DNA from 3 places in the Embleya sp. NPDC050154 genome. Region 3 is predicted to be linked to each of the others. Evidence: predicted binding sites of a transcription regulator. Region 3 holds the regulator's gene; each other region holds the start of a gene.

Region 1 (9,633 bases), on a different contig from region 3:
GCGAGCTTTATTCACTCGGGAATTCTCGTCCGATTGACCTGTTGCTCCGGGCATCCGTCCGGATACATTCAGCCGCGGTCGTAGCGGAAGGCCGGGTCCTTCTGGATACGAACCCGGAGCTGCGGCGTGCAGTATCCGTGAAAGGGCCAGTAACAGGGGAGTTAGGAATGGCTCAGGGCGCCGTCAAGTGGTTCAACGCGGAGAAGGGGTACGGCTTCATCGCGGTCGACGGTGGTGCGGACGTTTTCGTCCACTACAGCGCGATCCAGATGGACGGGTACCGGACGCTCGAGGAGGGGCAGCGAGTCGAGTTCGAGATCTCGCAGGGGCAGAAGGGGCCGCAGGCCGACATGGTCCGCGTCACCGCCTGAACCAGGGGGCATCCGCTCCTCTGCTTGAAACGGTCCACACCACGGACTGCACGACACATCGCAGCACAACACTTGTCCCGATCTCTCGTCCGGCCTGTTGTCCGATGGTCGGATCGGATGCGTATCGGGTGTGATCAGCGACCGGGGCCCGGCCTTCCCGCCATGCGGGGGCCGGGCCCCGGTCGTTGTACGTGCGGCCGTGCGGACCCGCGCTTCGTGCGACACGCGCGGGGGTGTGCGCGGACGGGTCGGGACCGGCCGTTGCGCTTGCACTCGGCATGGTCGAGTGCTAATCATTGGCGTTAGCACTCTGGATGTGAGAGTGACAGAAACGGACCGAGCCGGTGAGGCTCGGCACCCGTGAGGGAGGGATCCTCGCGGTGGTCGGGTCGTCCGTCGCGGGCACCTGTGCGGTCCGGCACTCACCCCCGTTCTGGGAGGACTTCACCACATGGCCAAGATCATCGCGTTCAACGAGGAAGCGCGCCGCGGCCTCGAGCGCGGGATGAACCAGCTCGCCGACGCCGTCAAGGTCACGCTGGGCCCCAAGGGCCGCAACGTCGTGCTCGAGAAGAAGTGGGGTGCGCCCACCATCACCAACGATGGTGTGAGCATCGCCAAGGAGATCGAGCTCGAGGACCCGTACGAGAAGATCGGTGCGGAGCTGGTCAAGGAGGTCGCGAAGAAGACGGACGACGTCGCCGGTGACGGCACGACGACCGCGACCGTCCTCGCCCAGGCGCTCGTACGCGAGGGCCTGCGCAACGTGGCCGCCGGCGCGAACCCGATGGCCCTCAAGCGTGGCATCGAGAAGGCCGTCGAGGCCGTCTCCGAGCAGCTTCTCGCGCTTGCCAAGGACGTCGAGACGAAGGAGCAGATCGCCTCCACCGCCTCGATCTCCGCCGCGGACCCCCTGATCGGCGAGATGATCGCCGAGGCCATGGACAAGGTCGGCAAGGAAGGCGTCATCACCGTCGAGGAGAGCAACACCTTCGGTCTCGAGCTCGAGCTCACCGAGGGCATGCGCTTCGACAAGGGCTACATCTCGCCGTACTTCGCGACCGACATGGAGCGCATGGAGGCCGTCCTCGAAGACGCCTACGTGCTCATCGTCAACTCGAAGATCACCTCGGTGAAGGACCTCCTCCCGCTGCTGGAGAAGGTCATGCAGTCGGGTAAGCCGCTCATGATCATCTCCGAGGACGTCGAGGGCGAGGCCCTGGCCACGCTCGTCGTCAACAAGATCCGCGGCACCTTCAAGTCCGTCGCCGTCAAGGCGCCGGGCTTCGGCGACCGTCGCAAGGCCATGCTCGGCGACATCGCCATCCTCACCGGTGGCCAGGTCATCTCCGAGGAGGTCGGCCTCAAGCTCGACACCGCGGGTCTCGAACTCCTCGGCCGCGCCCGCAAGGTCGTCGTCACCAAGGACGAGACGACCATCGTCGACGGTGCCGGTGACTCGGACCAGGTCGCGGGTCGGGTCAACCAGATCCGCGCCGAGATCGAGAACTCGGACTCGGACTACGACCGCGAGAAGCTCCAGGAGCGTCTCGCGAAGCTGGCCGGCGGCGTTGCCGTGATCAAGGCCGGCGCCGCGACCGAGGTCGAGCTCAAGGAGCGCAAGCACCGCATCGAGGACGCGGTGCGCAACGCGAAGGCCGCCGTCGAAGAGGGCATCGTCGCCGGTGGTGGCGTGGCCCTGCTCCAGGCGTCGACCATCGCGTTCGACAAGCTCGAGCTGGACGGCGACGAGGCGACCGGCGCGAACATCGTGCGCCTGGCCGTCGAGGCCCCGCTCAAGCAGATCGCGGTCAACGCCGGCCTCGAGGGCGGCGTGGTTGTGGAGAAGGTGCGCAACCTGACCCCGGGTCACGGCCTCAACGCCGCGACCGGCGAGTACGTGGACCTCATCGCCGAGGGCATCATCGACCCGGCGAAGGTCACCCGTTCCGCGCTGCAGAACGCCGCGTCGATCGCCGCGCTGTTCCTGACCACCGAGGCTGTCATCGCCGACAAGCCGGAGAAGAACCCGGCCCCGGCCGGCGGCGCTCCGGACATGGGCGGCATGGACTTCTGATCCGCTGAGGATCGGTAGACCCGCACGGTCTTGACGCGAGAGGCGGTCCCCTTCGGGGGGCCGCCTCTTTCGCGTTCCCGGGACGGATTGCGGCGGTGTTCGAAGCGTGTTCGCTCGTTCGAGTGGCGGTGGCGACTTACCCTGAAATGGTCTCCGGGCGGCACATAGCGTCGCTCCTGCTACAGCGCGGACCGAGGTGGATGAGGTGGACGACATGACCGCACCCGTGATCGAGGCGAGCGACACCTGGCACCGACTGGTGTCCACGTGGCAGGAGCTGGACGTGCCCGACGGCTGGCGCGCCGAGATCACGGGGGGAAGCATCGTCATGTCGCCACCGCCGGCAAATACGCACAATCTGATTGCGTCCCGCCTCCAGCGGGCGTTGCTTACGGTCACCCCGGAGAACTGTGAGATCTTCCAAACGCTCGGTGTGAGTATCGCGCCGATGTTTCGGCTCTACATCCCGGACGTCGTCGTGATGCCGGTCGACGACATCGGGTTGGATCCCGAACACGACACGGCGCCGACCCCGGCACGGTGCGCCCTCCTCATCGCCGAGATCACCTCCAAGGACAATGCGGACCACGATCGGGTAACCAAGCTCGAGGCCTACGCCCGGGCCCAGGTGCCGCTCTACCTGCTCATCGACCGCTGGGACAAGGAGGGTCCTTCCGTGAAGCTCTTCTCCGCGCCCGACGGCAGGAGATACCACGGGGAACTCCGGGTATCGATCGGCGAGTCGATCACCATCCCCGAGCCTTTCGGAATCGACCTCGATACGTCGCTCTTCGGGGTCTGATTCGACTCGACCGATATTGGCCGGCGTCGGCGGCACCTCGCTCGTAGGCTCGTGGTGCGACTCCGGGAACTACGCGTTCCTTCTGTCTTGGCGTACAAGCGCTTTTGGGGTGCTTGGGGTTCGAATCCCTATCCGGGACCCGTGACCTGCCCGGAGTCGCGTGCCATCGCACCCGGGGAACTGCGTGTTCGTACAGAGCCGTTTCCCATGGGTCGGAAGCGGTCCCAGGTTCGTCCGGGGACCACACACCGGACCCGCGACCTGCCCCGGGTGCCCACGGGGGAGCCTTTCGATGACCGAGATCACCCGCGCCCTGAGCGCCGACAATCCGGCCCGCGCCGAGGCCGCCGCCACCGTCGTCCGCTTCCTGGACGTCGCCGTGGCCGCGACCGGGCGGGCCTCCTTCTACAACACCCGCGACGAGCAGCTCGCCTTGGAGCAGGACGCGCACCGCGCGATGATCGCACTGGACCGGCGGTTGTACGCGGGTCTGGTGTGCTCCCCCGGAGCCACCGACCGCAGCCGGCAGCTCGGCGTGCTGCACCTGCTCGACACGCCCGCGCGCGAGGACGACGGCACCGCCGTGTACGACGCGGTGGCCGCGCTGACCGTGCCGCGCCGACTCAAGCTGTTCGGGCTGCTGGCCGAGCGGCGGGTCAACAACGCGCGGGTGCGCCGGCTGATCCTGCGCAGCGTCCTGGGCTCCGGCTCACTGGAGTTGTGGTCGGTGCGCTACCGGGGCAAGCTCGCCGGCGCCCTGCGGCACGCGTGGGGTCTGCGGCTGAGCGGCATCCTGCGCTCGATCCTGACCAAGCAGCTCGCCGGCGCGGAACTCGACCCGAAGGAACTGCGCATCCTAGCCCGCGAGCTCGACCGCTGGGCGCCCGACCCGGCCGACGCCGCCGTCACGCGCGAGTGCGTCGCGTTCGTGCTCGGCGCCGACGGCCCGTACACGCTGCCGCTCCCGGTCGCGTATCGAGCCGCCCGCACCGACCTGGACGCGGGCGCGGCACTGCCGCTGGAGACGCTCGAAGGGCTGCGCGGCCGATTCCACCCGGACGACAAGCCCGCGCGCGTCCTGGCGCTGACCGCCGATCGGCTGACCGTCGGCCAGCGGCTCGCCGGACAGCGGCAGGCCGAGCGCGCGGGCGTCGAGGTCGAGGTCGACCTCGACCGCTACGACGCGGTCCGGCTCTACCTCTACGCGTTCGCGACCGGGATGACCGACGAGGTCGCCGCGGCGCTGGATCGGCGGGCCGCGGCCGGTGCCGCCGGGCTCGACCTGGCCGGCCGTCGGATCGCCCTGGTCCTGGACGGGTCCGCCTCGATGCGCGGTGGCGCCGATCAGCCGCTGCGGCCGATCGCCACGGTGCTCGCGCTGCGCGACGCGCTGCGGGCGGCGGCGGGCGAGTGCCACGACGTGTGGATCGGCGGCGCCCCGGACGGCCGACTGGTGCGACCCACCGGCGCCACGGCGGCGGCCGAGGCCCTGGTCGCCGCGCTGCGCACCGGCGCCGAGCTGATCGTGGTGATCGGCGACGGCTACGAGAACGCGCCCGCCGGGCGGTTCGCGCAGGTGCTCGACGCCGCGCACACCCTCGGCGTCGCGGTGCCGGTGGTCCAGCTCTCGCCCGTGCTCGCGGCCGAGGCGGGCGGCCTGCGCGGCTACGCGCCGGACCTGCCCACCGCCCCCGTCCATCGTCCCGAGGCTCTCGAACTCGCCTGGTGCCGGCTGATGTTGGCCACCGACCCGGCCGCCGCCGTACCCGCCCTGCTGCGCCTGGCCCACCTGGAGGTGACCGGATGAACACCCTCGCCCACGACGCGCTGCCGATCGGCGACCTGCTGACCGGCTGCACCCTGGGTCGGGTGCAGAGCGTCGGCCGGATGCAGGTGTTGCCGCTGCTCGGCGACACCTGCGACGCGCCCGCAGTGACGCTCCCGACCGATCTGTGGATCGGCACGAGTGGCTACGGCACGCTCACCTTCGTCAACCACACGCCGAACGTCGCGCTGGTCCCGTGCCACCTCGCGGTGATCGTCGAGCAGAGCGCGCAGGACCACGCGATGCCGCGCGCCGCCATGGTCGAGCCCTCGGATCGGCTCGCCTTCGACGCGGCGATGTGCGTCCAGCAGACCCAGCCCGGGCTGATCCCCGAGGCACCGCGGCCGCTCGCCGTGCTGCCGCTCGCGCTGCGCGCCGCCGCGTCGGCGAGCGCGGACGCGGACGGGTACAGCAGGTTGTGGCCGGCCGTGCAGCGCTTCAACGTGTCCTCCGGCCTCGCCGAGACCGGGAACCTGGCGCTGTTCCTGAAGCACTTCGCGCTCGAGCTCGAACGTTTCGTCGCCGAGTTCGAGTGCGTCGACGAGCAGGTGGGCGCGGTGGTGCTGCTGGACGGCGAGATCGCCGGGATCGAGCGGGCGCCCTCGCGGGCTTACTGGTCGGCGATGTGGGAGCCGCTGATCCGGTTCTGCTACGGCGCGGAGGCGCTGCGTTACGGCCTGCACGACGCGGGTGATCCGCCGCCGAGCCGGACCGTGCTGAGCCTGCCCGGCCGCGACGGCGCGGCGGCCGGCGACCCGTACGACGTGCTCGCCCAGGCGCTGCGGGTCGCCGACGCCGAGGAGCGGCGGCGCGCCGAGCACACGCTGGACGCCGCCGGCGCGCAGGTGGTGACGGTGACGCCGGAGCACACGGCCGCCGGTGTCACCGTGGGCCGGGCGCAGAGCGAGCGGCTGGTCGGCGCGTACGCGGTCGGCGGCGACCGGCCGATCTACGCGTCGTTGACGGCGCGCTCGTTCGGCGGCTGAGTGGGCGCGAGGCCGCCAAGCGGGGCGATCACCTCGGCGTCCCGTTCGCAGACCCAGTGCGGGTCCTCGCCCAGCTCGGGTTCGAGGTAGAGCGGGTGGTCGTCGTGCCGCGGGCACGGCGGCCACACCGTGCCCTGCTCGGTGAGCGCCTCCTGGACGTCCTGGCCGATCAGTCCGGGGACGTACGCGGCGCCGTCGGGCCACTGCTCGACCCACCACTTGCGCTCGACCAGCGCGTGCTCGACCACGGTCACGGTCTCGGGGGTCTCGACGCCGTGCGTGCGCAAATCGGCCAGGACCAGGGCGCGGGCGGTCAACAGGGCGACGTCGGTCGGATCCTTGCTCATGGTCCACAAGTGTGCGCGATCGCGGCGTATACGAGAATCGACGGCGTGGCACTCCTCATCGATCCCCCGGCCTGGCCCGGACGCGGGCGGCTGTGGTCGCACCTCGTCAGCGACGTCTCGCACGCCGAACTGCACGCGTTCGCACGCGAACTCGGCGCGCCGGAGCGTGCGTTCGACCGGGATCACTACGACGTCCCGGCCGACCTGTACGCGCGGGCGGTGGCGAACGGGGCCGAGCCGGTCTCCAGTCGGGAACTGGTGATCCGGCTGACCCGGGCGGGGCTGCGCCGGCGCAAGCGGTACCGCCCGCGCTAGACGCGGCGGCGTCCGCCGTGCCGAGCCGGCAGGCGCCGGGTCAGGACTGCTGGCGCGGGATCGTGCCCTCGAGTCGTTCCAGCTCGGCGCGCATGTTGTAGCGGGCCGCCTCCTCGTACCGTGCCGCGCCCAGGCGGGTGTGGAACAGCCGGGGCAGCGACATCAGGTCGCGCAGCACGGCGGCGCGGGCGGCGCGGAACGCCTCGTCCGGAACGAACGCGTACTCCTCGCGGACCGCCGCCGTGTACGCCTCGTAGCGCTCACGGTCGGCGGCCAGGATGGCCAGGTCCGCGTCGCACAGGACGTGCGCGTTGTGGTCGTGCTCGCCGGGCGCGTGCTCGGCGGTCACCCGGACCAGGCGCACCGTCTCGGCCACCAGGGCCGGGTCCACGCCCGCCTCGCGCAGGCCGCGCTCGGCCAGCCGCGCGCTGCGCTCCTCGTTGTCGGCCCGGGCCGGGTCGTAGACCGCGTCGTGGAACCACGCGGCGAGCACGACCGCGTCGGCGTCGTCGGCCTCGTAGGCCAGTTCGCCGACCAGGTCGAGCACGGTGCGCAGATGGTCGGTGTCGTGATAGCGGCGGTGCGGCTCGGCATAGCGCGCCAGCAGGCTCTCGACGACGGCGCCCGCCTCGGCGTGCTCACCGACGAGCCGGGCCCATTGGTCCCGCAGTGTCACAGTCGCGGACTCCTGGATACGTTCCACCCGGCCAGCATGGCAGAACGAGCGAGCGAAGCCGACCACCAACCGGTTCGACACACGCGGTTCACTCGTATTGGATGCCCGTCACCGATGCGGCAGGACCGGTACCGCCAGCGGTTCCGGGAGCGGGCGCGCGTGCAGCACGACCAGCGCGGACACCGCGCGGGTGAGCACCACGTAGAGCCGGCGCAGTCCCTGGGCCTCGGCGTCCACGATCTCGGCCGGTTCGGCGACCGCGACGTGGTCGAACTCCAGACCCTTGGCCAGTGACGCGGGCACCACGCTGATCCGGGCCTCCTCGGCGCCGCCCTCCTCGCCCAGCACCCGGTGCGCGGCGCCGGTCGCGCGCAACGCGTCGGCGACCTCAGACACCCGCGCGTCGGCGCAGATCAGGCCGATCGAGCCCTCGTGCGCGAGCAGTTCCAGGGCCGCGTCGGCGGACCGGGCGGCCAGTTCGTCGGCCTCGACCGGGCGCAGGGCGAGTGCGCCGGCCGCTTGGCGGACCGAGGACGCCGGGGCCAGGCCGGGGGCGATCACCGGCAGCAGCCGGCTCGCGAACTCCAGGATCTGGAGCGGCACTCGGAAGCCCCGGGTCAGCTCCTCGACCCTGGCCCCCTCGTGCCCCAGGTGGTGCAGCGTCTGCGCCCAGCCGGGGGTGGCCCACGGCGTGGTGCCCTGCGCGATGTCGCCGAGCACCGTGGCCGAGCCGGTGGAACAACGCCGGCCCACCGCGCGCAGTTGCATCGGGGACAGGTCCTGCGCCTCGTCGATCACCACGTGTCCGTAGCCGCCGGTGCGGTAGAGCAGGTCGGCGGTCTCGTCCACGAGCACCGCGTCGGCCACGGTCCAGCGCGCGGATCCCACCCCGCGCGGCGGCGTGGCCCAGCCGATCGCGGCCTGTTCGTCGGCGGTCAGTACGCCGTCCGCGCACGCGGCCCGGAACCCGGCGTCGCCCAGCAGCCGGAACACCAGCTTGAGCGGGTCCACCGCGGGCCAGATCGCGTCCACCGCCGCCTTGACCGGTCGGCTGCGCGCGACCGCGTCCTGGACCCGGTCGTCCGGGGATTCGCCGCGCTCCTCCATCTTGGTCAGCAGCGCGTGCGCGAGCCGTTGGCGGAGCATGTCGCGCGCGGCGCCGTAGCGCACGTCGCGCGTGCGCAGCGCGGCCACCAGTTCCTCGACCTCGTACACCGCCAGTCGCCATGTGCGCGAGTCGCGGACCACGGCCACCGACTCGGTCGGCGCGCGCAGCCCAGACCACACCGCGCGCCGGAGCACCTCGGCCATCCGCGCGTCGCCCTTGATCGTGCCGGACTCCGCCTCGTCGAGTGCCCGGACCTTGATCTTGGAGGTGCGGGTGACCAGGTCCTCGACGGTGGTCTGGCCGACCTCGATCTCGCCGAGCGCGGGCAGCACCTGCTGGATGTAGTCGAGGAAGGACCGGTTCGGGCCGACCACCAGGGTGCCGCTGCGGGCGAGGCGGTCCCGGTAGGCGTACAGCAGCCAGGCCACGCGGTGCAGGCCGACGGCGGTCTTGCCGGTGCCGGGCGCGCCCTGGACGCACAGCGTGCGGCCCAGGTCGGAGCGCACGATCTCGTCCTGCTCGGGCTGGATGGTCGCGACGATGTCGCGCATCGGCCCCACGCGCGGGCGCTCGATCTCCGCCGCGAGAATCCCGCTCGCGGTGTCCGCCTCGTCCGGGTCGCTCAGGTGCTCGTCCTCGAACGCGGTCAGCTCGCCCGCCGTCCAGCCGAACCGGCGGCGCAGTTCGACGCCGAGCGGCTCGGCGCGGTTGGCCCGGTAGAAGGCGCGGGACAGCGGCGCGCGCCAGTCCACCACCATCGGGTCGCCGAGTTCGTCGTGCACGTGTCGGCGGCCGATCCAGAAGGACTCGACCGGCTTGCTCGGGTCGGCGCTCACCTCGACCGGTTCGACGCCCTCGACGCCGTCGGCGAACCGGCCGTCGACCCGGCCGAAGAACAGCGGCGAGCCGGCGTGGTCGGCCAGCGCGGCGATCCGCTTGGCGATCAGGTGTTGTGCGGTCTCGTTGGCGACGGCGGTGGCACCGACATCGCGCAGGTCCAGTGCCTCGGTCTCCTCGCGCATCCGGCGCAGCGCGGCGCGGGAGGAGTCGAGGTAGGCGCGTTCGACGGCGAGCGCGTCGTGGGTGGGCAGGGCGGGGCCGGGTGTGGCGGGCGCGGACATGTCTC
Region 2 (9,633 bases), on a different contig from region 3:
CGCGATAAGCAAGAGGGACGAGTCATGGCTGATTTCTCGCGACTCCCCGGCCCCAACGCCGATCTGTGGGACTGGCAGCTCTCGGCAGCCTGTCGCGGAGTCGACAGCGCACTGTTCTTCCACCCCGAAGGCGAGCGAGGCGCCGCCAGGGTCGCCCGAGAGGCTTCGGCCAAGGAAGTCTGCATGCGGTGCCCGGTCCGTCGCCAGTGCGCCACGCACGCCCTGAAGGTGCGCGAGCCGTATGGCGTATGGGGCGGGCTCACCGAGGACGAACGGGTCGAACTCGACAGCGACCGCCGGCACGGGGTCGCCGCGGAACGCGCGGCCGCCGCGGCCGGCGGCGCGTCCGTGACGCACTGAGACACACACCAAGCTCGGCGGCCCGCCCCCGGATCCGGGGGCGGGCCGCCGAGCTTGGGCGCGGCCCGGCACGTGTCACCACGAGCCGCGGCACGTGTCACCACAGCAACGCCGAGGCGCTCGCGATCGCCTACCGGAGGGCGGACATGTCCATCTCCCACACCTTCGGCCAGTCCTTGCCCCGGAACGCCGCGTCGGTGCCGCCGTCGCAGAAGACCACCGAACCGACGAAGAAGCTCGACTCGCCGCCGAGCAGGAACGCCACCAGCGCGGCGATCTCCTCCGGCCGACCGCCGCGGCCGGCCGGGATCGTGTTCAGGAACATCTCCATGCCCTCGGCGGTCAACGGGTCCTTGCGGCCCTCGGCCGTCATCGGCGTCTCGATCAGACCCGGCGCGATCGCGTTCAGTCGGATGCCGTCGGCGATGTACTCGGCGCATTTGGTCCGCGCGTACCACGCGAGCGCGGCCTTGGTCGCGGGATAGGCCTGGAGCGCGGCGAACTCGCCGAACGCCTCGGTCGCCGCCGTCGCGCCCGCCTCGTCGCCCGCCAGACACAACTCGGCCACCTCCACCGGCCAGTTCGGCTGGGCGGTCGTCGAGTTCGAGCTGATCAGCACGACGGACGCGTTCGTGCCGGCCGCGAGCAGCGGACGCAGCCCCTCCAGGAGCGCGATCGCGCCGAAGTAGTTCACCGACACGAGCAGACCGCCCGGGCGCCCGGTGGCCGCCGCCAGACCCGCGAAGGGCACGAAGCCGTCGAGCGCGCCGCCGGACAGTTCGGTGACCCCGGCGATCGCCTCGGCGCGACCCTCGGCCGTGCTCAGGTCCACCTCGACGTCGGCGTCGTGCAGGTCGACGCCGATCACCCGGTGGCCGTCCGCCTCCAGCCGGGCCTTGGTCGCGGCGCCCAGACCCGAGGCCGCTCCGGTGATCGCGTAGGTACCCATGTCTCTCCTTCGATGGTGCTCGACCGACGGCGCTCGACGGCAGTCGCCCGGCCGACTCCTGACGGTCCGTCAGTTGACGGCTCCCGGCACTCTCGCAGATCGGGCCGGCACCGGAAAGGCCGACGGGCCCGACCGCTGCGAAGCGGTCGGGCCCGTCGGGGTGTCGCGAGGTGTCGCGGGTGGAACTAGTGCGAGTGGCCGTGGCCGCCGTGGTTGTGCGCGGCGGGCTCTTCCTCGGCCGGCTTCTCGACGACCAGGGTCTCGGTCGTGAGCAGCAGCGACGCGATCGACGCGGCGTTCTGCAGCGCGGAACGGGTCACCTTGACCGGGTCGATGACGCCCGAGTCGACCAGGTTGCCGTACTCGCCGGTCGCGGCGTTGAAGCCGTGCCCGATGCCGAGCTCCTGCACCTTGTTGACGATGACGTAGCCCTCGAGGCCCGCGTTCTCGGCGATCCAGCGCAGCGGCTCGACCGCGGCGCGACGCACGACCGCGACGCCGGTCGCGATGTCGCCGGTCTGGCCGAGGTTGTCGGCGAGCACGGAGACGGCGTGCACCAGGGCGGTGCCGCCGCCGGCGACGATGCCCTCCTCGATGGCCGCGCGGGTCGCGGAGACCGCGTCCTCGAGACGGTGCTTCTTCTCCTTGAGCTCGACCTCGGTGGCCGCGCCCACACGGATCACGCACACGCCGCCGGCCAGCTTCGCGAGGCGCTCCTGGAGCTTCTCGCGGTCCCAGTCGGAGTCGGTGTCGTCGATCTCGCGCTTGATCTGCTTGACCCGGTCCGCGATCGCGGCGGCGTCGCCGGCGCCGTCGACCAGGGTGGTCGCGTCCTTGGTGATGGTGATGCGACGGGCGCTGCCCAGCACCTCCAGGCCGACCTGGTCGAGCTTGAGGCCGACCTCGGGGGCGATGACCTGACCACCGGTCAGGATCGCCATGTCCTCCAGCATCGCCTTGCGGCGGTCGCCGAAGCCCGGGGCCTTGACCGCGACGGCGTTGAACGTGCCGCGGATCTTGTTCACGACCAGGGTCGACAGCGCCTCGCCGTCGACGTCCTCGGCGACGATCAGCAGCGGCTTGGACGCGCCGGCCTGGATGATCTTCTCGAGCAGCGGCAGCAGTTCGGCGATGGCCGAGATCTTGCCCTGGTGGATCAGGATGTACGGGTCGTCGAGGACGGCCTCCATACGCTCCTGGTCGGTGACCATGTACGGCGACAGGTAGCCCTTGTCGAACTGGAGGCCCTCGGCGAACTCCAGCTCCAGACCCATGGTCTGGGACTCCTCGACGGTGATGACACCGTCCTTGCCGACCTTGTCCATGGCCTCGGCGATCAGCTCGCCGATCTGCTGGTCCTGCGCCGAGAGCGCGGCGACGGCGGCGATGTCCTCCTTGCCGTCGATCGCGCGGGCGGTCTTGAGCAGCTGCTCGGATACCGCGGCGACCGCGAGGTCGATGCCCTTCTTCAGGTCCATCGGGGCCGCGCCGGCGGCCACGTTGCGCAGACCCTCGCGGACGAGCGCCTGGGCCAGGACCGTCGCGGTGGTGGTGCCGTCACCCGCGATGTCGTTGGTCTTGGTCGCGACTTCCTTGGCCAGCTGCGCGCCGAGGTTCTCGTACGGGTCCTCGAGCTCCACCTCACGGGCGATCGTCACGCCGTCGTTGGTGATGGTCGGGGCACCGAACTTCTTGTCGATCACGACGTTGCGGCCCTTGGGGCCGAGCGTGACCTTGACGGTGTCGGCCAGCGCGTTGACGCCGCGCTCCAGCGACCGCCGGGCCTTCTCGTCGAACTGGAGGATCTTCGCCATGAGGGTCTTCGTCCTTAAAGGTTGCTAGTCGACGTCGTACAACCGACTCCGCCCCGGGTCCACCGGCCGACAAGGCAGGGCGATCCGGGGCGGGGTCGTCGAACCGTCACCGGTTCCGGCGCGTCAGCGCGATGTCACTTCTCGATGATCGCGAGCACGTCGCGAGCCGAGAGAACGAGGTATTCCTCGCCGTTGTACTTCACCTCGGTGCCGCCGTACTTGCTGTACAGAACGGTGTCACCGACGCTCACGTCGAGCGGCAGACGCTGACCGTCCTCGAAACGACCCGGGCCCACAGCCAGGACGACGCCCTCCTGGGGCTTCTCCTTGGCGGTGTCCGGGATCACGAGACCCGACGCGGTGGTCTGCTCGGCCTCAAGCGTCTGGACCACGATGCGGTCCTCGAGCGGCTTGATGGCAACCTTGGTGTTGGCGGTCGTCACGATGCGACCTCCCCCTTCGGAGATCTCACGGAAAAATGTCTGTCGGCGATGGGACAGATCCGTCGTCGCGGGTGCCGGACCTGCTCGTATCGCACTGGCACACTCATGGGGAGAGTGCCAGCACAGACACTAGGTGGCGGTTAGCACTCCGTCAACCAGAGTGCCAGATTCAGCGCGTCGGACCGCATTGTTCATACCGGTGGCCTTCCCGACGGGGGCCGGCGGCGCTCGGCGAGAATGGGCGCGTGCACACCGAAGCTTTCACCGCGCTGCTGACCGACGAGGGCCGTTCGCTGCTGGACCTGCTCGCCGACCACGAGATCGGCGAAGAGCTGTCGTTGGCCACCCGGCTGCGTCGGGAGCACTCGCCGGAGCTGGTGGCCGCCGCGCTCACCCAGTCCCGGCTGCGGCAGCGCGGGCGGGCCAAGTTCGGTGCGGACGCGGCGCGGATGTACTTCACACCCCATGGGCTGGAACAGTCCACCCGCACCTCGGTGGCCGAGCACCGGGCCGCCCGGCTGGTCGCGGCCGGCGGGATCGACCGGGCCGTGGACCTGTGTTGCGGCATCGGCGGCGACGCGCTCGCGCTGGCCCGCGCCGGGATCGCCGTGCACGCGGTCGACCTGGACCCGCTGACCTGCGCGGTCGCCCGGGCCAACGCCGACGCGCTGGGCTTGGCGCACCTGCTCACCGTCGAGTGCGCGGACGTGACCGAGGTGGAGTTGGGCGGGTACGACGCGGCGCTGATCGACCCGGCGCGGCGCACCGCCCGGGGCCGCACCTTCGACCCCCGGGCGTACTCGCCGCCGTTCTCGTTCCTGACCACGCTCGCCGCCCGGGTGCCGTGCGGCGCGGCCAAGGTCGCGCCCGGCATCCCGCACGAGATCGTGCCCGAGGGCATGGAGGCCGAGTGGGTCTCCGATCGCGGCGACGTCAAGGAGGCGGTGTTGTGGTGGGGCCGGCTCGCGCGCGGCGGCCTGCGCGCCACCGTGCTGCCCGCCGGCGCCGCGCTGGCCTCGGGCCCGGCTCGCCGGGCACCGGTGGGCCCGGTCCGCCGCTACCTCTACGAGCCGGACGGCGCGGTGATCCGGGCGCACCTGGTGGCCGAGGTGGGCGAGTTGGTGGACGGCAACCTGGTGGACGAGACGATCGCCTACCTCGCCTCGGACAAGCTGGTCGCCACCGCGTTCGCGAGCGTGTACGAGATCACCGACGTGTTGCCGTTCAATCTGAAGCGGCTCAAGGCCCTGTTGCGCGAGCGCGGCGTCGGCAACCTCACGGTCAAGAAGCGCGGCTCGGCGGTCGAACCCGAGGAGGTCCGCCGCCGGGTCGGGCCGACCGGCCCGAACGCGGCCACGGTGCTGCTGACCCGGGTGGCGGGCGCGCCCACGATGCTGATCGGGCAGCCGGTGTCCCCGGGGCAGCCCACCGGCCCGGGCCTCGGCGGGGTGCTCGACCGGCCGGGAGGACCTCAACCGATGTAGTCCTCCAGGCGCGCGACCGTGTAGCCCTGGGCCTGGATCTTGCGCAGCATGTTGCCGAACATCTCGGTCATCGTGGTGCCCTTGAGCTCACCGGGCCCGCGGAAGTGGGCCAGGATGATGTCGCCCGGGTGCAGCTTCTTCTCGCCGACGTACTGCATGTCGTTGATCTGCATCGACTCCCGCCACTTGACGATCGCGTCGATCCCGCCGCAACCACCGGCCACCGTCTGCGTGGTCGCGTTCCAGTTGCCGTACGGCGGGCGGAACAGCGTCGGGCGCTTGCCGTAGATCTCGGCGAGCCGGTCCTGCTGACCGCAGATCTGGTGCTTCTGCGCCTCCGCGCCCAGCGTCTTGAGGTCCGGGTGGGACAGCGTGTGGTTCTGCACCGTGGCGCCGAGCGCCTGGAGCTTGCGGAAGTACTCCGGGTCCTGCCGCACGTAGGTGTCGTTGAGGAACATCGACACCGGGATCCGCAGGTCCCGCATCATGTCGAGAAACCCGGGATCCTTCTCCGCCCCGTCGTCGATCGTGATGAACACGATCTTCTCCTCGGTGGGGATCTTGTCCACCACCGGCGGCTGGGGCCCGCCGGCCTTGATCGGCTTGACCGCGGGCGGGGCGGGCGGCGGGGTGAACGGCTTCAGGTTCCACTTCGCGGCAAGCGCGGCGGCGTCGGCGCCCGGGGTGTCCGGCTTCGCGGCGGGAGTGGGCCTGGTCGGGTCGGTGGACGCGCCGCCGGTGGGCCGGCCGGTGCCCTTGACCGCGGCGGTGTCGTCGGAGCCGCCGCAGCCGGTCAGCGCGACGAGCAGCGCACCGGCCAGGCCGATCAGGGCCGAGGTGCGGGCCGCGCCCCGCCGCTTTTGTACCGTTCGATGCGCCACTGTCGCCGGACCCTTTCGTTCGTGTGCTCCGATCGCGCCCACGCTACGCGTCGCGGCGGCCTGTCACGGTCCGGACAAGGGCTGTTCAAGGGACTGTCGAAGGACTGTTGAGCAGCCGATGAGCTGGGCACACTCCCGGCAAGGCCAATGGCACGTGCGGCGGCACGCAGCCATCAGCCAAGGCACTCGGCCCGCGTCCGGCTTGCGAATGGCCTCCTCGTCGGACGCGGGTCGAGTGTTGCGCGGAACCGGACGCCGGACTCCGACGCGGACCGGCATCTCCGCCGCGGACCGGAACGCCCACTCGCGCGTGTCGGCCCGAACGCGGCGCCCGGTCAGGGGCCGACGCTGAGCCGTTCGAAGCTCCACGCGTGCGGCGTGCGGGCGACCAGCGCGGCCGGGGGGTCCGGCAGCGACACCGGCTCGCCGGTCCACAGCGCGATCACCACGACCCGGTCGCCGTCCCGCTCGTCGGAGGAGGCGAACACCTCGACCCGTTCCAGGCCGGGCGCGTCGACCAGGACCGGCAGCGCCGCGGCGTGCACCCACGCGGCCAGCGCCGCTCCCCCGCCGGCCTCGGCCCTGGCCTCCCACATCGCCGCGATCGCCATCTCGCCTCTCCCGTTTCCACCGTTCCCGAACCCTCGTACTCCGCGTGAGCGCCCGCGCCTACGACAGCGCCTGGGTCACCGTGACCGGCATCGAGGAGTCGGCCGGGATGGACAGCGTGGAGGGGGCCCGGTCCCGGGCGACCATCTCGGCGCCCAGCGCGGCGACCATCGCGCCGTTGTCGGTGCACAGGCCCGGCCGTGGCACCCGCAGCACGATCCCGGCCGCGTCGCAGCGCTCCTGCGCCAGGGCGCGCAACCGCGAGTTGGCCGAGACGCCGCCGCCCATCATCAGGTGCTCGACGCCGTTCTCCTTGCAGGCGCGGATCGCCTTGCGGGTCAGCACGTCCACCACCGCCTCCTGGAAGGAGGCCGCGACGTCGGCCACCGGCACCGCCTCGCCGGCCCGCTGCCGGGCCTCGACCCAGCGCGCGACCGAGGTCTTGAGGCCGGAGAAGGAGAAGTCGAAGGGCGCGTCGCGCGGTCCGGTCAGCCCGCGCGGGAAGGCGATCGCGGTTCGGTCGCCCTCGCGCGCCCGCCGGTCGATCACCGGTCCGCCCGGGAAGCCGAGCCCGAGCACCCGCGCGACCTTGTCGAACGCCTCGCCCGCCGCGTCGTCGATGGTCGACCCGAGTGGCCGCACGTCGGCGGTGATGTCGGGCACCAGGAGCAGCGAGGAGTGTCCGCCGGAGACCAGCAGGGCCATGCACGGCTCGGGCAGCTTGCCGTGCTCCAACTGGTCCACGCACACGTGCGAGGCCAGGTGGTTGACGCCGTACAGCGGCTTGTCCAGCGCGACCGAGTAGCCCTTCGCCGCCGCGACGCCGACCAGCAGCGCCCCCGCCAGGCCGGGGCCGGAGGTGACCGCGATCGCGTCGATGTCGCGCATGGTGACGCCCGCGTCGGCGAGCGCGCGGCGCACCGTGGGCACCATCGCCTCCAGGTGCGCGCGGCTGGCCACCTCGGGCACCACCCCGCCGAACCGGGCGTGTTCGTCGACGCTGGAGGCGACCGCGTCGGCGAGCAGCGTGGTGCCGCGCACGATGCCGATGCCCGTCTCGTCGCACGAGGTCTCGATGCCCAGGACGAGTGGTTCGTCAGCCACCGGTGGCCGTTCCTTCCCGACGTTCCTTGAGATCGCGGCGCATCACCAGCGCGTCCACGTTGGCGGGCTGGTAGTAGCCCCGCCGCACGCCGATCCCCTTGAATCCGAAGCGCTCGTAGAGCGCCTGTGCGCGGGCGTTGTCCACGCGCACCTCCAGCAGTACGTCCCGACAGCCGCGTTCGAGCGCCAGATCGAGCAGTTCGGTCAACAACACCGAGCCCAGGCCCGTCCCCCACCGATCGCGGCGCACCCCGATCGTCTGCACGTCGCCCTCGTCGCCGATCACCGCGAGCCCGGCGTACCCGGCGAGCGCCCCGGTCTCGTCCTCGGCCACCACGTAATAGCGCAACTCGGGCTCGGACAACTCGGACCAGAACATCCCGGCCGACCACGCGTCCTCGGCGAACAGTTCGTGTTCGAGTCGCATGACGGCCTCGATGTCCCACCACCGCATGCGCCGCAGTCGAGGGCCGGATTCCATGCCGGGAGTCTATCGACTGCCCCACCACCCCTTGAGCCCGATCGATCGGGCCGGCCCGGGGCGGGGCGACCGACAGGGGGCCGGCAGGGGTGCCGGGGCGGGGTGGGGCCGGCGTCGCGGATCGGTGACCGTCAGGCCCGGGGCGGCGGTCCGTCGGGGGTGACGGCCTTGTAGCCCGCGGGGACCTGCGCGTCGGGGCGGCGCAGGTACAACGGCTCGGGGGCCGACAGGGCCTCCCCGGCCGCCAGTCGCCGTACGGCGAACGCCGCGAGCGCCGCCGCGTCCGGGTGCTCCGGCGCACGCGCGTCGGTGAACGTCCCCGCGTACAACGCGGCGCCCGCGCCCACCGCCGGCAGCTTGGTGACGTCCTCGGGCAGGTCGCCCGCGCGATCCACCGCCGGGCCTTGCGCGCGCGCACCCGCTTCGTCGTACCGCGCCCAGTAGACCTCCTTGCGGCGTGCGTCCGTCGCCGCCACGAACGGCCCGGTGACGGTGCCGTCCCGGCGGGCCGCGTACGCGAGCGCGTCGAGGGTGCACACGCCGTACACGGGGATGCCGAGCGCGTCGCCCATCGCGAGCGCGGTCACGATGCCCACCCGTAGGCCGGTGTACGGCCCGGGCCCGACCCCGACCGCGATGGCGGTGACGTCGGAGCGGGTTCGGCCCGCCGCGCGCAACACGTCGGCGATGCCGGGCGCGAGCAGTTCGCCCTGCCGACGGGCGTCGACCCGGGTGGAACCGGCGAGGACGGCGGAATCGTCGTGGAGGGCGACCGTGACGGCCGGGGTGGCGGTGTCGAAGGCGAGCAGCAGCACGGCACCAGGCTACCGACCGCGCGCCGTGCTCTCGTCCGCCGCGCCCGCGGGACGCGCGGGTGCGTGGGGCGCCGCGGGCTGCCGGGAAGGAAAAGTGGACCCGGCTCCAACGCGCGGGCGGTGCCTGCCGGCACCATGGAGGCCACCACACGGCGGAAGAGGGACCCAAGGCAATGGCGAAGCGGCTCAACCCGGGCGTGGCCGTCGCGGGCATCACCATCGCCGCACTGGTCGGCGTCGGCTTCCTCGCGGCGCAGGCCGCGAACTCGGCACCGGACAACCGGGGGATAGCGCGCACGAACACGCCGACCCCCACCGCCCCGTCCGGGGCGACCGCGCCCCCGGTCTACGTACCGCCGCCGGTGCCCGCGGGCTCCGGCACCGGCAAGCGGGTCGTCTACGCGATCAAGGACAGCCACGTCTGGCTGGTCGACGAGGCCGACCGCACGCTGCGCGAATACCCCGTCGCGAACGCGCCGGTCAAGCCGCAACCGGGCTCGTACCAGGTGACCCTGAAGAAGGAGGAGGCGCAGACCGGCAGCGACAACCTCCGGATCACCTACTCGGTGCGCTTCGGCGCGGTACAGGGCATCCCGCTCGGCTTCGCCGCGACGGACACTCCGCTGGACAAGATCGACACCGGCGCCAAGCCCGGCCCCTCCCCCAGCGGCACCGCACGCCCGAAGGCCTCCA
Region 3 (9,633 bases):
CGGAGCCTGGCTCGCGGTGCCGAGGACGACGAATTCCCTGGTGGACACGTTCGACTAGCCGGGAGGCCAGCTCAGCCCGCGGCCGCCGAGCAGGTGCGCGTGCACGTGGAACACGGTCTGGCCGGCGCCGGCGCCGGTGTTGAAGACGATCCGGTAGCCGGACCCGGCGATGTCCTCGGCGGCGGCGACTACCGCCGCCTCGGCGAGCAGCGTGCCCGCCAGTTCGGGTGCCTCGGCGCCCAGTTCGCCCGCGCTGGCGTAGTGCGCGCGCGGGATGACCAAAACGTGCGTGGGCGCCTGCGGGTTGATGTCCCGGAAGGCCACCACGTCCTTGGTCTCGTGGACGATCGTGGCCGGGACGTCGCCGGCGAGGATCTTGCAGAACAGGCAGTCGGCCTGGGGTTCCCCCGCAGCCATGGGTGCCTCCATCGGGTCCGAGTCGATCACGGGCGGTCGCCCCCGATCGTAGTCACGTCCCGCGCCCGGTGCTTCAGGCCCAGCGGCCGGAGCGGGCCAGCAGGACGGACGCGGCCGAGACGCCGGCCGTGGAGGTGCGCAGCACGGTCGGGCCGAGCCGGTAGGCGGTCGCGCCGGCGGTGGCGAACGCGGCCAGTTCCTCCGGGGACACCCCGCCCTCGGGACCGACCACCAGGACCAGATCGCCCTCGGTCGGCGTCGCGGCGGTCGCCAGCGGTTCGGTCGCCGCCTCGTGCAGGACGCCCGCGAACGCGGCGGCGCCGAGCAGGGCGGTGACCCGGCGCGTGCTCATCTGCTCGGTCACCTCGGGCAGGTGCGGCCGGCGGGCCTGCTTGCCCGCCTCGCGGGCGGTCGAGCGCCACTTGGCCAGGGCCTTCGCCCCACGCTCACCCTTCCACTGGGTGATGCAGCGGGAGGCGGCCCACGGCACGATCACGTCGACGCCGACCTCGGTCATCGTCTCCACCGCGAGTTCGCCGCGGTCACCCTTGGGCAGCGCCTGGACCACCACGATCCGGGGCGTGGGGGCGGGTTCCTCGGTGCGCGAGTCGACGTCGACGTACAGCCTGTCCTTGCCCTCGGTGCGGTTGACCGTGCCGTACACGGCCAGTCCGGCGCCGTCCGCCAGGACGACCGGCTCACCGGCGACGAGCCGGCGCACCGTGACGGCGTGCCGGCCCTCGGCGCCGTCGAGGACGACCTGCCGGCCGTGCCGGATGGCGTCGCCGGGGGAGAGGAAGACGGGGGCGCTCAAGCGCATGCCTTTCGGGCGGCGGCCATCTCGTCGACGAGCCGGCTGATCACCTCTGCGGCCGGCTCCTCGCGGGCGAGGCGCCAGCCCTGACCGGCCCACAGGGCCAGGCCGTCGGCCTCGCCCCGGGCGGCGGCGGCCTTGCGGATCGGCGAGACCAGGTGGTGGACGAAGGGGTAGACCCCGGGAGCCTCGGCCTCGTGGCGGGCCACGAAGCCGTTGCGCAGTCCCCTGGCCCAGCGGCCGGAGAACGCGCGGGTGAGCACGCTGCGCTCGAACGCCGGGTCGGCGAGCGCGGCTTTGTGCGCGGCGGGCGCGCTGCCCTCCGGGCAGCGCAGGAAGGCGGTACCCAGTTGGGCCGCGCTCGCGCCGGCGAGCCGCACCGCCTCGATCTGTCGGCCGGTCATCAGGCCGCCCGCGGCGATCAGCGGCAGCTCGGTCTCGGCGGCGATCAGCGTGAGCAGGGTGAGCAGGCCGTACGGGGCGGGCGCGTCGGGGTTGGCGAATCCGCCCTGGTGGCCGCCGGCCTCGGCGCCCTGCACGCACAGCGCGTCGACCCCGGCGTCGGCGGCGGCGCGGGCCTCCTCGGGCGTGGTGACGGTGGCCACGGTCAGCGTGCCCGCGGCCCGCAGCGCGGTGATCGCCTCGGTGTCGGGCAGGCCGAAGGTGAAGCTCACGACCGGGACCGGGTGGGCGAGCAGCAGTGCGAGCTTGGCGTCCCAGTCGTCGCGTTCGCAGCCGGGGGCGGGCGTGCCGACGGTGCCGCCGTAGTGGGCGGCGGCCCGGGTGAGCGAGGCCGCGTAGCGCCGGGTCAGCTCGTCCTGGGCGCGGGTGGGCGTGGGGTGCGGCATGAACGCGTTGACCCCGAAGGGGGTGTCGCCGACCAGCGTGCGCAGTTCGTCGATCTCGGCGGCCAGCTCGTCGGCCGAGCGATACCCGGCGGCCAGGAAGCCGAGCCCACCCGCGCGGACCACCGCCGCCGCGAGCGCGGGTCCGGCGGCGCCGGCCATCGGCGCCTGCACGATCGGCAGTGCGGTGAGCCGGGTGGGGTCGGTATTCGTCGGCATCATGCTCCCCGTTCGCTCGGTGGGCTCGGCTCGGCTCGTGTCGCCCGGCCCAGCCTAGGGAGTGTCCGACGGCGGACGGAGCCGCCGTCCCCTCGCCGACGCGCCGCGGGTGCCGAAGCGGCCGAAAATCGGCCCGTCCGACACCCGCGACCACGAAACCGCGCGCGGCGCGCCCTCGGGCGCGCCGCGCATCGTCTCAGCGTCCGTTGAACGCGTCCTTGAGCCGGGAGAACAGGCCCTGCTGGCCCGGCGTGAACTGACCCGAGGGGCGTTCCTCGCCGCGCAGCTTGGCCAGCCGGCGCAGCAGTTCCTCCTGCTCGGGGTCGAGCTTGCTCGGCGTCTGCACCTCGACGTGCACGATCAGGTCGCCCCGGCCGCCGCCGCGCAGGTGGGTGATGCCGCGCCCGTGCAGCGGGATCGACTGGCCCGACTGGGTGCCGGGGCGAATGTCGATCTCCTCGGTGCCGTCCAGCGTCTGCAACGGCACCTTGGTACCCAGCGACGCCGCCGTCATCGGGATGGTGACCGTGCAGTGCAGGTCGTCGCCGCGCCGCTGGAAGGTGGTGTGCGGGACCTCGACGATCTCCACGTACAGGTCGCCGGCCGGGCCCCCGCCGGGGCCGACCTCGCCCTCGCCCGCGAGCTGGATCCGGGTGCCGCTGTCCACGCCCGCCGGGATCTTGACGGTGAGCGTGCGCCGCGCGCGAATCCGGCCGTCGCCCGCGCACTCGGGGCACGGGTGCGGGACCACGGTGCCGAAGCCCTGACACTGCGGACACGGCCGCGACGTCATGACCTGGCCCAGGAAGGACTTGGTGACCTGGCTGACCTCGCCGCGACCGCGACACATGTCGCAGGTCTGCGCCGTGGTGCCGGGCGCCGCGCCCTCGCCGTTGCACGTGTTGCACGTGACGGCGGTGTCCACCTGGATCTCGCGGGTGGTGCCGAACGCGGCCTCTTCGAGGGTGATCTCGATCCGGATCATCGCGTCCTGGCCGCGGCGCGTGCGCGAGCGCGGACCGCGCTGGCTGGCCTGGCCGAAGAACGCGTCCATGATGTCGCTGAAGCCGAAGCCGGCTTGGCCGAAGCCGCCGCCCGCGCCGCCCCCGGAGGACAGCGGGTCGCCGCCGAGGTCGTACATCTGCCGCTTCTGCGGGTCCGAGAGGACCTCGTAGGCGTTGTTGATCTCCTTGAACCGGTCCTGCGTCTTCGGGTCCGGATTGACGTCCGGGTGCAGCTCCCGAGCCAGCCGGCGGAAGGCCTTCTTGATTTCCTCCGGGGTGGCGTCCCGCCGCACCCCGAGGACCTCGTAGTAATCGGTAGCCAACTCTACGACTCCGCGAGGATCTGTCCGACGTACCGTGCCACGGCGCGCACCGCTCCCATCGTTCCGGGGTAGTCCATTCGGGTCGGCCCGAGCACCCCGAGCTTCGCCAGCGTTTCCTGCCCACTGCCGTATCCGACGGCGACCACCGAGGTCGCGGCCAGTCCTTCGTGCATGTTCTCGTGTCCGATCCGCACGACCATGCCCGGGTCGGTCGCCTCGCCCAACAGGCGCAGCAACACGACGTGTTCCTCCAGTGCCTCCAGGACCGGGCGGATCGTGTTCGGGAAGTCCATACCGAAGCGGGTCAGGTTGGCCGTCCCGGCCAGGACGACCTTCTCTTCCTTGTGTTCGACCAGGGTGTCGAGCAGCGTGGCCAGGATGCCCGCCACGATCGGCCGTTCCTCGGCGGTGAACGGCTCGGCGAGGTCCTGGACCAGCAACGGCACATCGGCGAACCGCTTGCCGGTGATCCGGCTGTTCAGTCGCGCGCGCACGTCGGCGAGCAGGTTCTCGCCGACCGGGCCGGGGGTGTCCATCACCCGTTGCTCGACTCGGCCGGTGCTGGTGATCAGCACGAGCATGACGCGCGTCGGCGCGAGGGTGAGCAGCTCGACGTGCCGGATCGTCGAGCGGGTCAGCGAGGGGTACTGCACGACGGCCACCTGATGGGTGAGCTGCGCGAGCAGCCGCACCGTCCGGCCCACCACGTCGTCCAGGTCCACCGCGCCGGCCAGGAACGTCTGGATCGCCCGGCGCTCGGCGCCCGACAGCGGCTTGACACCCGCGAGCCGGTCGACGAACAGCCGGTAGCCCTTGTCCGTGGGCACGCGGCCGGCGCTGGTGTGGGGCTGCGTGATGTAGCCCTCCTCCTCCAGCGCGGCCATGTCGTTGCGAATGGTGGCCGGGGAGACCCCGAGGTTGTGTCGGTCCGCGAGCGCCTTGGAGCCGACCGGCTCCTGGGTCGCCACATAGTCCTGCACGATGGCGCGCAGCACGTCCTGCTTGCGATCGTCGAGCATGGTGCGCACCTCCTGACCCGTTGTTCCGCCCGTTGCCTGTCCCGTTCGCGGCGGTTCGTCACGCTGGTTGGCACTCCGTCCCGCCGAGTGCCAGTGTACGGGTCACCCGATCCGGACCGTACCCCTGAGTCCGTGCCAAGGTTGACGCATGGTACGCGCCGAACAGCCGAAACACGCCACCTGGGAGCCGATCGGACCGGGCGTCCTGCGCCGTCGGCTGCCCGGCCTGGAGCTGAATGTGGCGGTCGTCACGGGACGCGACGGGATCCTGCTCGTGGACACCGGATCGCACGACCACGAGGCCGCGAATCTGCTGGCCTCGCTGGCTCGTGAGCTGCCCGCGCACGACCTGCCCGACCGGGTGGTCGCGGTGGTGAACACGCACGGTCACTTCGACCACTGCTTCGGCAACGACGAGGTGCTGCGCGCCTTCCCCGACGCCGAGGTCTGGGGCCACGCGGACCTGCCGGACTATCTGGAGCGGTACGCCGAGGCCGGTCGCGCGAGCGGCATCTCGCACGGCTTCGACCCGGATCTGATGAACGCCGCGCGGATCGTGCCGCCGACCCGGCTGGTGGCCCGCGAGCAGCCGGTGACCGTGGACCTCGGTGGGCGCGGGGTGGTGTTGTACGCGCCGGGCCGCGGACACACCGATCACGACCTGGTCGTGCACGTGCCCGACTGCGGTGTGCTGATCGCCGGCGACATCGTCGAGGAGAGCGGACCGCCGCTGTTCGGCTCGGACGCGTTCGCCGCCGAGTGGAGCGATTCGCTGGCCCGGGTGCGCGCGCTGGACGCGAGTGTCTGGCTGCCCGGACACGGCGCGGTGGTCGACACGGAGTTCGTGATCCGGCAGAACCGGTGGCTGGCCGACGTCGCCGCCGGGCGCGTCGTACCGGACTGACGGACCGTCACCCGGCTAGCGTCACCGTCATGCGCAGTTACGGACCCGAGTCGCTGATCCCGGGATGGAAGAAGGACAAGCCCGTCCCGGAGGTCGCGGCCGATCGCGATCTGGTGGTGGAGGAGGCGTCCACCGGCTTCTGTGGCGCGGTGGTCCGGGTGGAGAAGACCCCTGAGGGGTTCACCGTCACGCTGGAGGACCGGCACGGGCGGCTGCGGGTCTTCCCGATGGATCCGCGCGGGTTCCTGATCGACGGCGAGGTGGTCACCCTGGTCCGGCCGCGCGCGCCGGGGCCCGCGCGTGCCCCCGGGCGGACCGCGTCGGGTTCGGTCGCGGTGGCGGGTGTCCGGGCCAAGGTCGCGCGGGCGGGCCGGATCTACGTGGAGGGCCGACACGACGCCGAGTTGGTCGAGCGGGTCTGGGGCGACGACCTGCGGATCGAGGGCGTGGTCGTGGAATACCTCGAAGGCATCGACGATCTCCCGTCGCTGGTACGCGAGTTCGGGCCGGGTCCGGATCGACGGCTGGGCGTCCTGGTGGACCACCTGGTGCCGGGCTCGAAGGAGAGCCGGATCGCCGCGCGAGTGACCGGCGACCATGTGCTCGTGGTGGGACACCCCTATATCGACGTGTGGCAGGCGGTCCGGCCGGCGTCGGTGGGCATCGCGGCTTGGCCGGACGTACCGCGCGGAGTCCCGTGGAAGGAAGGGGTCTGCGCGGCGCTCGGCTGGCCGGTCGACCCGCCGCGGGCGTGGCGTCGGATTCTCGCGGCGGTGGATTCGTACCGCGACCTGGAGCCGGCGCTGCTGGGACGGGTGGAGGAGCTGATCGACTTCGTGACGGCGCCGTCCGAGGTGTGAGTCCCGGGCCGGCGCTAGCGTGCTCGGATGCGACAGGAACAGGTCACGCTCGTGCTGCCGGGCTCGGCCGGCCCCAAGCCGGGATTTCACCGATGCCGGAGCGGCGCTGCTCGCGCTGCGGCGGGAGGCGGACAAGGCGATGCGGGCCGGCTTCGTCCGGCTGGGCGGGGCCGAGGACGAGGTGGTGTTGGAGTTCCTGCCGCCCGGCAAGACCTCGTCGCGGGGGCTGGACCTGCACCCGGACGGGCACACCGTGGTGGTCGGCTACGACGGCGCGATCCGACTGGTGGACGTGGCCACGGGGGAGCGGCGCACGGTGCACGCCGTGCCGGCGGCCGAGCGGCTGACCGATATCGGCGGCGTGTTGTTCGACGCCGGCGGAACGGCCGTGGTCTACACGATCGGCGGCGCGACCCGCCGGTTCGACCTCGACACGGGACGCGAGGAACAACTGGCCTGCTACCGGCAGTTCGAGGACGCGCTGTTCAATCCGTACGTGGTGCAGCCGTCCTGGGACACGGCCCGCGAGCGGCTCGTGGTCTTCGACGCGGGCGACCTGGTGCAGGTGCTGGACGGCGCGGGCAAGCCGGTGTGCGAGGTGTCGACGGCGTCGCCGACCACCGAGTGCCGCGGCGCGGCGCTGTCCGCGTCGGGCCGGCTGTTGGCGGTGTGGCGGGTGAGTCGCGGCGTGGTCTACGGGCATCGGGACGCGACGGAGGATCCGACCAACGAGGTCGAGGTGTGGGACGTGGCGGCCGGCCGGTTGACCGCGCGGGTGCCGCTCGCGTGGGAGATCGGCGAACTGGGCTTCGACCCGAGCGAGACGCTGCTCGTGGTCAACCGGGGCCGGGTGCACGGACCGTTCGCGATCTCGATCGAAACGGGCGAGCCGGCCTGGCAGTTCGACAATCCGCACCACCCGAACGGCTGGGGCACCTGCTACGCGTGGGCCTACTCCCCCGACGGCCGTCGGCTCGCGGTGGGCGGCCATCGCACGAGTGCGCTGCACATCTACGACGCGGACCTGCGCCAGGCCGACGCGCGGGCCCTGCCCGGCTACGACGACCAACGCGTGCGCCGCCTCGTCTTCTCCGCCGACGGCACCCTCCTGGCCACCGGCGGCGACTTCGGCCGAGTCTTCGTACGGCGGGTGTAAAGCACGCGCCGTACGCACCTTCCTGCGTTTCATACGTAGTTCGAGGTATCCAACGTCATCGAGAATGGGACGGGCAGTTCGATCTCCTTACCGAATGGTCCCGTTTGGAGCAACGTGTAGTCGTCGCCTTCTAGTTCGGAGAACAGCGTCACTTTGCCCCGCTCTCGATCCACGAGTAGGTACAACGGAATCCCACTACGTGCGTAACTGCGGCGTTTGGCCTCTCGGTCGATCTCGGCTCGTTGTGACGTGACCTCCACGACCAGGGCTACGCCGGTGCAGGGCATCCACGATTCCGCCCCGCGAAACAGGCTCAGGGCCCTGGGTGCGAACGTGCCGTCGGGAATGACGTGATTGCTCGGGAGGGCACCGGCACTGTCGACCCTGAGACCCTTGTTCCCGGAAAAATGCATAGGTGTCTCGGCGCCTGCCGCGATCTGATCCACCAACTCGGCAATGATGTGCTCGTGGTCCCCCAGCGGCGGCGGCGTCACAACAATCTCCCCCTCGATCAGCTCGGCGCGGAAGCCCAGGGGGGTGTCCAACGCCAGGAAGCCGTCCAGGATGACGTCCTCCTGCGCGGGGATCTCGTGTGCCATAGCCGACATTCTGAACCCCTTCCGTAGTCGACGCGAGCATAAGGAAGCACTCGTGCGGGCGACCGGGCGTTTGGGGGCCTGGTCACCCGCACGAGTGAACCAAGGGCGATCGGGGTGCTACGGCGTCTTCGCCGAGGCCGTCAGGGCGGCGATCGAGTCGTCGGTGCAGGTCGCCCAGAAGGTGCCGACGACGTCCTCCAGGTGGGTCATCGAGCGGGCCGCGTACAGGATGTCCTGGTAGTGGGTGATGTCGTACTGCATCGTGCCCATCGCGACCAGGTCCAGGTCGCGGATGTCGACGGTGCGGAACTCGCGGATCTCGCCGTAGGAGGACAGGATCCCCGCGCCGTAGGCCTTGAGCGCGCCGGCCTCGTGCATGACGCCGAATTCCAGGGTGAACCAGAAGACCTTCGAGACGAACTCCAGGGCCTCGCGGCTCTCCACCCGGCGGGCGGCCTCGCCGGCAACCCGGTACAGCGCCGCGAAGCGGTCCGAGGCGAGCATGTTGGCGTGGCCGATCACCTCGTGGACGACGTCCGGCTCGGGCGTGTACAGCGGCACGCTGTGGTGCCGGATGTACTGCGTCGAGTGGAAGTACGAGTCGGCCAGCGACCCGTAGAAGTCACGCAGCGGGACCAGGCCGGCCGCGGGCAGGTAGCGGAAGCCGGTGAGCGGCTGAAGCGCGCCGCTGACCTCCTCCAACTGGGGGATCCGGTCCGTCGGCAGCTTCAGCCGCGCGGTGCCCTCCAGGTAGTCCGCGACCGCGTACTCCGCGTGCGATACGGACAGCTCGTGCGAGACGAGGCGCCAGACCTCGTGCTCCTCCTCGGTGTACTCCACCTCCGGGATGGGCTCCCCACGCCGGTGGTCCAGGGCCAGTTCCGCGATCCGGTTCCGGCGCTCGCGGTATACCGCGTCCGCGAATCCCGGGTGGCTGCGGGACAGCTCGACCTCGACTCCGCCGTCGGCCCTACGGGTGACCGGGGCCAGATACTGGGCCTCCTCGAACATGCCATCTCCTGATCGCATCGGAATCGACTCGCCGGACGAGCCGAGACACCCACGCGACCATTATGCGCCGCTTACATACCATTTCGACCGGTCAGGCCGACTGGGTGACGACGTGGAGCAGGTGCGAGGGATCGCCTCGGCGCCCTCATCGCATCATCCGGACGGCCGTCACACAAGAGGCACAGCCGTTCCGTCGCCCGACCCGAATCCGCTTTCGATCCATCGAGACGGGATTCGGGCCCGCGTGACAGGATCGCCCGTACATCGGGGAGGGCACCGTCGGGAGGGGGCGCGGTGGTGGATTCTCGCGGCATGGCCGGGGATCGTGCACAACGACGCGATGTGGTCGAGGCGCTCACCGAGACCTCCGATCACCTGGATTTCGCGCTCGCGATGGTCCGTCGCATCGTCGGCGACCAGGAGCGCCTGGCACAACTGACGGCACGGATCCGCGAGATCGAG

The links. Region 3 encodes HrcA, which represses chaperone genes, less so after heat shock. Its sites were predicted from a motif close to TTNGCACTCNGNNNNNCNGAGTGCNAA; they were not measured.
Region 1: a site for HrcA is predicted at 638-664, ahead of groL (chaperonin GroEL). Genes of this name have one in related genera too.
Region 2: a site for HrcA is predicted at 3,707-3,733, ahead of groES (co-chaperone GroES). Genes of this name have one in related genera too.

The regions. Positions count from the first base shown of each region.
Region 1 is NZ_JBITJP010000054.1:8,675-18,307, forward strand. It holds gene ACIBSV_RS49905 (cold-shock protein) at 168-371, shown strand; gene groL (chaperonin GroEL) at 823-2,448, shown strand; gene ACIBSV_RS49915 (Uma2 family endonuclease) at 2,663-3,250, shown strand; gene ACIBSV_RS49920 (hypothetical protein) at 3,543-5,057, shown strand; gene ACIBSV_RS49925 (ARPP-1 family domain-containing protein) at 5,054-6,061, shown strand; gene ACIBSV_RS49930 (hypothetical protein) at 6,025-6,408, opposite strand; gene ACIBSV_RS49935 (DUF4031 domain-containing protein) at 6,454-6,723, shown strand; gene ACIBSV_RS49940 (metal-dependent phosphohydrolase) at 6,764-7,393, opposite strand; gene ACIBSV_RS49945 (HelD family protein) at 7,508-9,628, opposite strand.
Region 2 is NZ_JBITJP010000025.1:23,972-33,604, forward strand. It holds gene ACIBSV_RS38580 (WhiB family transcriptional regulator) at 25-360, shown strand; gene ACIBSV_RS38585 (SDR family oxidoreductase) at 491-1,309, opposite strand; gene groL (chaperonin GroEL) at 1,495-3,123, opposite strand; gene groES (co-chaperone GroES) at 3,258-3,566, opposite strand; gene ACIBSV_RS38600 (methyltransferase domain-containing protein) at 3,812-5,050, shown strand; gene ACIBSV_RS38605 (polysaccharide deacetylase family protein) at 5,038-5,931, opposite strand; gene ACIBSV_RS38610 (hypothetical protein) at 6,267-6,542, opposite strand; gene tsaD (tRNA (adenosine(37)-N6)-threonylcarbamoyltransferase complex transferase subunit TsaD) at 6,601-7,644, opposite strand; gene rimI (ribosomal protein S18-alanine N-acetyltransferase) at 7,637-8,125, opposite strand; gene tsaB (tRNA (adenosine(37)-N6)-threonylcarbamoyltransferase complex dimerization subunit type 1 TsaB) at 8,257-8,940, opposite strand; gene ACIBSV_RS38630 (L,D-transpeptidase) at 9,114-9,633, shown strand, end outside.
Region 3 is NZ_JBITJP010000005.1:68,297-77,929, reverse strand. It holds gene ACIBSV_RS12400 (ribonuclease Z) at 1-48, opposite strand, end outside; gene ACIBSV_RS12395 (histidine triad nucleotide-binding protein) at 55-417, opposite strand; gene ACIBSV_RS12390 (16S rRNA (uracil(1498)-N(3))-methyltransferase) at 491-1,231, opposite strand; gene ACIBSV_RS12385 (NAD(P)H-dependent flavin oxidoreductase) at 1,228-2,295, opposite strand; gene dnaJ (molecular chaperone DnaJ) at 2,492-3,622, opposite strand; gene hrcA (heat-inducible transcriptional repressor HrcA) at 3,625-4,641, opposite strand; gene ACIBSV_RS12370 (MBL fold metallo-hydrolase) at 4,790-5,545, shown strand; gene ACIBSV_RS12365 (DUF3097 domain-containing protein) at 5,575-6,405, shown strand; gene ACIBSV_RS12360 (WD40 repeat domain-containing protein) at 6,545-7,561, shown strand; gene ACIBSV_RS12355 (Uma2 family endonuclease) at 7,591-8,160, opposite strand; gene ACIBSV_RS12350 (phenylalanine 4-monooxygenase) at 8,278-9,171, opposite strand; gene ACIBSV_RS12345 (dynamin family protein) at 9,484-9,633, shown strand, end outside.